DNA from 2 places in the Kitasatospora sp. NPDC001095 genome. Region 1 is predicted to be linked to the other one. Evidence: predicted binding sites of a transcription regulator. Region 1 holds the regulator's gene; the other holds the start of a gene.

What was found. Region 1 encodes HrcA, which represses chaperone genes, less so after heat shock. Its sites were predicted from a motif close to TTNGCACTCNGNNNNNCNGAGTGCNAA; they were not measured.
Region 2: the regulator HrcA is predicted to act here: its motif matches at 2,974-3,000, upstream of ACWDBB_RS17225 (FmdB family zinc ribbon protein).

The regions. Positions count from the first base shown of each region.
Region 1 covers NZ_JBSFKQ010000036.1:69,973-74,134, forward strand. Annotated here, with positions in the region: gene ACWDBB_RS25480 (DUF3097 domain-containing protein) at 1-85, opposite strand, end outside; gene pspAB (PspA-associated protein PspAB) at 110-694, opposite strand; gene htpX (zinc metalloprotease HtpX) at 810-1,730, opposite strand; gene hrcA (heat-inducible transcriptional repressor HrcA) at 2,015-3,049, shown strand; gene dnaJ (molecular chaperone DnaJ) at 3,125-4,162, shown strand, end outside.
Region 2 covers NZ_JBSFKQ010000017.1:33,645-37,806, reverse strand. Annotated here, with positions in the region: gene ACWDBB_RS17235 (potassium/proton antiporter) at 1-1,145, shown strand, start outside; gene ACWDBB_RS17230 (MFS transporter) at 1,470-2,885, shown strand; gene ACWDBB_RS17225 (FmdB family zinc ribbon protein) at 3,012-3,323, shown strand; gene ACWDBB_RS17220 (hypothetical protein) at 3,600-3,872, shown strand; gene mscL (large conductance mechanosensitive channel protein MscL) at 3,903-4,162, shown strand, end outside.

The DNA of each region.
Region 1 (4,162 bases):
GGTCCCGCTCGGCGGGCACCTCCGGGGCGGGCTGCTGCTTCTTCCACGGCGGGGTCAGGTCGGGTCCGTACTGGCGGCTGCGCATGGTCGCGAGTCTACGGACGGACCGTCACAGGCCCGGCGCGCCCCAGACCGGGAACCAGCGGCTGAGGTCCTTCTCCAGCCGCAGGTCGTTCCCCAGCATCGCGTTGACCTGCAGCTCCAGCGGGCTGTTGCGCCGCTCCCCGCCGCCGGGCATCGGGGCGAAGGGGTAGAACGTTCCCCGTTTGTACAGGTAGACCAGGGCCAGCGACTGCCCCTCGGGGTTGCGGAAGGCCACCAGCGAGCAGAGCAGCTGCGGCCCGAAGCCGTTCGCCTCCAGCTCGCTGTTGACCGCGTGCAGGTCGTTCACCAGCTCCGGCAGTTCCTCGGGCCGGTGGCGGGCGAGCAGCCAGGTGTAGCCGTAGCCGTCCTTGGAGGCCTCCACCGGGACGCCGCCGCGCTCGGTGTCGGCGTCCAGCAGCGCCCTGACCTGCTGCTCGACCTGGACGAAGGCCGCGCCCTCGACGGCGGCGAAGCAGACCGAGCCGAGCCCGGTGGGGGTGAACCCGGCCCCGGCCTCCAGGGTGAGCGCGGCGGACGGCACGCCGAACAGCTGGTCGAGGTCGGGCTTGACGGGTTTGGTGCGGCCGAACAGGGTGTCCAGGAATCCCACGGCGGTCCTTTCGGGACGGAACGGACTGGGACGGGTCGGGACGGAATCGGCTGAGTCGGGTCGGGTCGGAATCGGCTGGGACGGGTCGGGACGGAATCGGTGGGTCGGGTCGGGCTCAGTGTCCGAGCTGCCCGGAGATCCTCGCCAGCTGCTCCAGCCGCTTCTCCAGCGTCGGGTGGGTGGAGAACAGCTGCGAGGCGGTCTCCCGGGCGCTCAGCGCGGGGGCGAAGTAGAAGGCGTTGTACGGCTGCGCCTGGCGCAGGTCCTTGCTGGGGATGGCCGCGATCTGCCCGGTCACCTTGGTGAGCGCCGAGGCCAGGGCGCTGGGCCGGCCGGTGAGCTGCGCTGCGGCCCGGTCCGCGGCCAGCTCGCGGTAGCGGGACAGCAGCCGGGTGAGCAGGAAGCTGATCGCGTAGACGACGATCGACACCAGCGGGATGATCAGCGCCAGGACGGCCGCGTTCTGGTCGTTGTTGTTGCGCCCGCCGCCCATGAACCCGCCGTACACGGCGATCCGGGTCATCGCCCCGGCGAGGACGCCGAGGAAGCCGGCGATCGTCATCACCGCGACGTCCCGGTGGGCGACGTGCGACAGCTCGTGGGCGAGGACGCCCTCCAGCTCCTCCGGCTCCAGCCGGCGCAGCAGCCCGGTGGTCACGCAGACCACCGCGTTCTGCGGGTTGCGGCCGGTGGCGAAGGCGTTCGGCATGTCGCTGTCGGCGACCGCCACCCGGGGTTTGGGCATGTCGGCGAGGGCGCAGAGCCGGTCGACCGTGCCGTGCAGCTGGGGGAACTGTTCCGGGGACACCTGGCGGGCGCCCATCGCCCGCTCGGTGATCTTGTCGCTGAACCAGAACTGGGCCACGAACAGCCCGCCGGAGATCAGGACGATCAGTGGCCAGGCGCCGCGCAGCAGCGCGATCAGCAGGCCGGTGAAACCGACGTACAGCAGCCCGATCACGAACATCGTCGCGACCATGCGGCTGGTCAGGCCGCGGTCGGGCGCGAAACGGGTGTGCTGGCCCGAGCTCGACATCGCTTGCTCCTCCGTTCGCCGTCGCTTTCGATGCTGCCACCCGGACGGCTTCCCGGCACCACTGCGGCGCCGGGAGGATCGAACCGGCGGGGCCCCGCGGGCCGTGTCCGGAACTGCGGGCAGGATCACCCCGGTCGGGCCGTTCCTGCCACAGGACCCGGGCCGTACACTGGCAGGTACGGTTCTGGCACTCGTACGTTCAGAGTGCCAAGGCCGAGGGCCCCGGAACGGCCCGCAGCGAGGGACACGGTCGGACGACGTGCGAGGACGGAGGTGCGTGCCCCATGGCCGGTGAGGTCCGCCAGCTGGACGAACGCAAGCTCGCGGTGCTCCGCGCGATCGTGCAGGACTACGTGGGCACCGAGGAGCCGGTCGGCTCCAAGGCCCTGGTGGAGCGGCACAACCTCGGGGTCTCCCCGGCGACCGTCCGCAACGACATGGCGGCGCTGGAGGAGGACGGCTACATCCACCAGCCGCACACCAGCGCCGGCCGCATCCCCACCGACAAGGGGTACCGCCTCTTCGTCGACAAGCTCGCCGAGATCAAGCCGATGACCGCCCCCGAGCGCCGGGCCATCCGGCACTTCCTGGACGGCGCGGTGGACCTGGACGACGTGGTCGCCCGCACCGTGCGGCTGCTCGCCCAGCTCACCCGGCAGGTCGCGGTGGTGCAGTACCCGTCGCTGACGCGCTCCACCGTCCGGCACATCGAGCTGGTGGCGCTGGCCCCGGCCAAGGTGATGCTGGTGCTGATCACCAACACCGGCCGGGTCGAGCAGCGGATGGTCGACTGCCCGGGCCCGGTCGGCGAGACGGTGCTGGCGGACCTGCGGGCCCGGATCAACGCGAGAGCCGCCGGCCGGCGCCTCCCGGAGGTCCCGGGGCTGCTGGAGGAGCTGCCGGCGCAGTTCGAGCAGGCCGACCGGCCGACCGTCAGCACGGTCCTGGCGACGCTGTTCGAGACGCTCGCCGAGCAGAACGAGGAGCGGATCATGCTGGCCGGCACGGCCAACCTGACCCGCTTCGGGCACGACTTCCCGCTCACCATCCAGCCGGTGCTGGAGGCCCTGGAGGAGCAGGTCGTCCTGCTCCGTCTCCTGGGTGAGACCGCGGACGCCGGGATGACGGTCCGGATCGGGCGGGAGATCGCCTACGAGGGGCTGAATTCCACCTCGGTCGTTTCGGTCGGCTACGGTTCGGGCGACGAGAGCGTGGCGAAACTGGGTGTGATCGGTCCGACCCGGATGGACTACCCGGGCACAATGGGGGCGGTGCGAGCGGTGGCGCGGTACGTGGGCCAGATCCTGGCCGAGTCCTAGCAAGGGTCGCCGTCGGGCCTCCGACGGCGGCGTCCAGTCGCAGCACTACTACAGGCGGAACAAGCGGAGCATTTGGTGGCCACGGACTACTACGCGGTACTCGGCGTCCGACGGGATGCGGGGCAGGACGAGATCAAGAAGGCGTTCCGGCGCCTGGCACGCGAACTGCACCCGGACGTCAACCCGGACCCGAAGACGCAGGAGCGGTTCAAGGAGATCAACGCCGCCTACGAGGTGCTCTCCGACCCGCAGAAGCGTCAGGTCTACGACCTCGGCGGGGACCCGCTGTCCCCGGGCGGCGGCGGTGCGGGCGGCTTCGGGGCCGGCGCGGCGGGCTTCGGCTTCTCCGACATCATGGACGCCTTCTTCGGCGCCGCGGCCGGCCAGCGCGGCCCGCGCTCGCGCACCCGCCGCGGCCAGGACGCCATGATCCGGCTGGAGATCACCCTGGAGGAGGCCGCCTTCGGCACCACCAAGGAACTCCAGGTCGACACCGCCGTCACCTGCACCACCTGCAGCGGCGAGGGCGCGGCCCCCGGCACCTCGGCGCAGACCTGTGACATGTGCCGCGGCAAGGGCGAGGTCTCCCAGGTCACCCGGTCCTTCCTGGGCCAGGTCATGACCTCCCGCCCCTGCCCGCAGTGCCAGGGCTTCGGCACCGTCGTGCCGACCCCGTGCCCGGAGTGCGCCGGCGACGGCCGCGTGCGGGCCCGCCGCACCCTGACCGTCAAGATCCCGGCCGGTGTCGACAACGGCACCCGGATCCAGCTGGCCGGCGAGGGCGAGGTCGGCCCCGGCGGCGGCCCGGCCGGCGACCTGTACGTCGAGATCGCCGAGACCACCCACAACATCTTCCAGCGGCGCGGGGACGACCTGCACTGCACCGTCACCATCCCGATGACGGCGGCCGCGCTCGGCACCCAGGTGCCGCTGCAGACCCTGGACGGCCTGGAGGAGGTCGACATCCGACCCGGCACCCAGTCCGGGCAGTCGATCCCGCTGCACGGCCGGGGCATCACCCACCTGCGCGGCGGCGGCCGGGGCGACCTGATAGTGCACGTCGAGGTGAAGACGCCCAGCAAGCTCGACGCCGAGCAGGAGGAGCTGCTGCGC
Region 2 (4,162 bases), on a different contig from region 1:
TCGGCCTGGACTGGCGGACCTCGCTGCTGCTGGGCGCCATCGTCTCCTCGACCGACGCGGCCGCCGTCTTCTCGGTGCTGCGGATGGTCCCGCTGCCGCACCGGCTCACCGGCCTGCTGGAGGCCGAGTCCGGCTTCAACGACGCGCCCGTGGTCATCCTGGTCGTCGCCTTCGCCACCACCGGGGAGCTGGACCCCTGGTACGTCCTGATCGGCACGATCATCGCCGAGCTGGCGATCGGCGCCGCGATAGGCCTCGCCGTCGGCAAGTTGGGCGCCTACGGGCTCAAGCACGTCGCGCTGCCCTCCTCGGGCCTCTACCCGATCGCCGTGATGGCGCTCACCGTGCTGGCGTACGCCGGCGGCGCGCTGCTGCACGGCTCCGGCTTCCTCGCCGTCTACGTCAGCGCGGTGATCCTCGGGAACTCCAAGCTGCCGCACGGCCCGGCCGTCCGGGGCTTCGCCGACGGACTGGCCTGGATCGGGCAGATCGGCATGTTCGTGCTGCTCGGCCTGCTCGTCACGCCCGAGTCCATGGGCGACGCGGTGGTGCCCGCGCTGGTGATCGGCGCCGTGCTGGTCTTCCTGGCCCGGCCGCTGTCGGTGATGCTCTCGCTGACCCCCTTCAAGGTGCCGGCCCGCGAGCAGGCGCTGCTGAGCTGGGCCGGACTGCGCGGGGCGGTGCCCATCGTGCTCGCCACCATCCCGGTGGTGTCCGGCGCGCACCAGGCCGAGGACGTCTTCAACATCGTCTTCATCCTGGTCGTCGTCTTCACCCTGCTCCAGGGGCCGACCCTGCCGTGGGTGGCCAAGCGGCTGCGGATCGGCGAGGGCGCCATGGGCCAGGACCTGGGCATCGAATCCGCGCCGCTGGAGAAGCTGCACGGGCACCTGCTGTCGGTCGCGCTCTCCCCCGCCTCGAAGATGTCGGGCGTGGAGATCAGCGAGCTGCGGCTGCCCAAGGGGGCGGCGGTCACCCTGGTCGTGCGGGAGGGGAACTCCTTCGTGCCGGACAAGGCGACGGTGCTGCGCGGTGGGGACGAGCTGCTGGTGGTCACCACGGACGAGGTCGGCGAGGCGGCGGAGCGGCGACTGCGGGCCGTGGACAAGGGCGGCAAGCTCGCGGGGTGGCTGAGCGGGCGGTGAGCCCGGGCCGCCCCCGGCTCCCGGGCCCCGCCCCCGGCTCCCGGCCTTACGTCCAGGAGCCGGGGGCGGGGGCGGGGTGGGTGGCGGTGTCTACGCGCGTAACTGTATGCTGGCCCGACCAGCCGTATAACCATCGTTAGACCACCCCCAGCATCTGCCTGACGCAGAGTTGGCGCGACCGCTCGGCGGCCGCGGTCCGGTCCCCGGCCACCAGGCCGGCCCGACCCGGTATCTACCCCGGTCGACGCGCGAGAGGACGACTCTCGGCGCCGTCGGGGCTCCACCATGCCCTGCCGCGCTACCAGGCAGCAGGAAGGACCGACCGTGACGGCGCGCCGAACGGTCGACACCGCCGCGGACCACGCGGCCACCACCCCCGCAGCTCCGGCCCCCGCCCGTGTCGGGTACGGCGAGCTGCTGCGCACCCCCGGGGCCTGGACGTTCCTGTTCCCCGCCCTCGTCGCGCGGCTGCCGTACGCGATGCTCAGCATGGGCATCCTGCTGCTCGTCACCCGGACCCACGGTTCGTACGGCACCGCCGGTACGGTCACCGCGGTCGCCGCCGTCGCCCAGGCCCTGATCGGGCCGCAGACCGGGCGGCTCGCGGACCGCTACGGCCAGGCCGCGGTGCTCGTGCCGACCGTCCTGGTGCACGCGGTCTCGGTCGGCGTGCTGATCGCGCTGGCGCTCGGCCACGCGCCCGCCTGGAGCCTGTTCCTGGCCGCCGTCCCGGCCGGTGCGAGCGTGCCGCAGGTCGGCGCGATGGTCCGGGCCCGCTGGGTCGCCAGGTTCACCGCGGACGGCGCCTCCGAGTCCTCCGCGGCCCGGGTGAGCACCGCGTTCGCGTTCGAGTCCGTGACGGACGAGTTCACCTTCGTGATCGGCCCGATCCTGGCCTCCGGCATCGCCGCCCTCGCCAACCCGGCCACCGCCCTGGTCGCCGAAGCCGGGCTGACCCTCGTCGGCGGCCTGGCCTTCGCCGCCCAGCGGCGTACCGCCCCGGCCCGGATCGTGCCCCAGCCCGGCACCAAGCACGCCTCGGCGCTCGCCTCCCCCGGCGTCCGGCTGCTGGCCGGGTCGATCCTCGGGGTCGGCGCGGTGTTCGGCGGCATGCAGGTGTCGGTGAACGCCTTCGCCGACTCGGTCGGACAGCACGACGCCGGCGGCACCGTGTACGGGATCTTCGCCGGCGGCTCGATGCTGGCCGGTGTGCTGTACGGCGTCGTCGCCTGGCGGCGACCGGTGCAGCAGCGGATGCTGATCAGCTACGCGCTGCTGGTGCTGGGCTGCTCGGTGCTGTGGGCGATGCCGAACCTGGTCGCGCTGACCGTCGCCGGGCTGGTCTGCGGGCTGGCCATCGCGCCGACCCTGATCAGCGGCTACACCCTGGTCGAGACGCTGGTCGCGGACGGGGCCAAGACGGAGGCCTTCACCTGGCTGACCGGCGCCATCGGGCTCGGCCTGGCCGTCGGCTCGATGGCGGCGGGCCGGCTGATCGACGGGCACGGGCCCTCGACCGGGTTCCTGGTGCCGGTGATCGGGGCGGGGCTGGGGCTGGTCGCGCTGTTCTCGCTGCGGCACCTGCTGGTGGCGCCGGGGGGCGTTCCGGCCGACGGTTCTGGCTCCGACTCGGACCCCCGATCGGGCTCCGGCTCGGGCTCCGGCTCGGGCTCCGGCTCGGGCTCCGGCTCGACGGAGCGCGGTGGTGCCGGGCGGCTGGTGGGCGCGGCCAAGGGCTGAGCGGGCGGCGGTCCGGCGGCCGGACCCGGCCCATCTCACACCGGAGTCGCTGGACTGATCCCGCGGAATACCGCATCATTGACCATCGTTAGCACTCATCAGGCGAGAGTGCCAGGAGGAAGACAAGTGCCCACGTACCAGTACCAGTGCACCGAGTGCGGCAGCGGCCTGGAGGCGGTGCAGAAGTTCACCGACGAGGCGCTGACCACGTGCCCCGACTGCCAGGGACGGCTCCGCAAGGTCTTCTCGGCCGTGGGCGTCGTGTTCAAGGGCTCCGGCTTCTACCGGACCGACAGCCGCTCCTCCTCCAGCAGCTCGGTGGGCGCCGGGTCGTCGTCGACCTCTTCGACGTCGTCCAGCACGTCCACGACCTCCGCTTCGTCGTCGTCGAGCTCCGGCTCCTCGACCTCGTCCAGCCCGGCTCCGGCCGCGAGCTGACCTCGGCGCCGGGCACCGGCCCGGACGGCCCGCAGTCCTCGGAAAGGCCCGCCACCCCGCTTCCGCGCGGGGTGGCGGGCCTTTCCGCATGCCTCCGCACGGGCAACCGGTCAAGCCGGACCGGCCCGCATCACTCTCGTGAGTGGACGAACTCGTCCACAGGGCCGGGTTGTCCACAGGGCTGGGGAAAGGACTTCCGGAGTTCGACGGAAACGCCCATCGTGTGGCTCGTCCGGTCCGCGAGGGGCCGGCCCGCCGACACCCGGAGGTGCGTCGATGACGACCGTGAGCTTCTCCCTTCCGCTGCCCGCCCCCGCCGTACCGCCCCGCCAGGAGCTGCCGAGCTTCCCGCCGATCCGGCGCGGGTGCGGCGGGTGGCACCGCTGGCGCAGCGCGGTGCGACGCCGGGCCGGGGTGCCCGCGCTGGCGCTGCTCGCGACGGCGGCGGCGCTGGCGCTGGGGCCCGGGCGGGCCGGTCTGCCGCCGCCGCACGGGGGCCCGCTGGGCCGGACGGGTTGTCAATCCGAGACTCTGGAAGATCACCCGTAACCGGAATGCGACTTCGTCGTTCGAGGCGGCATGAAGGGCTTCAAGGAATTCCTGCTGCGTGGAAATGTCGTCGAACTCGCCGTGGCCGTGGTCATCGGCGCGGCCTTCACCGCCATCATCAGCGCCTTCGTCAAAGGCGTGATCAATCCGATCGTCGGCGTCTTCGGAACGAAGGACCTCGCGTCCTACAGTTCCTGCCTCAAGGGGCCCTGCGAGGTGAGCCCGACCGGCGAGGTCACGTCCGGGGTCCTCATCCTGTGGGGATCCGTGCTCAGCGCCGCGCTCCAGTT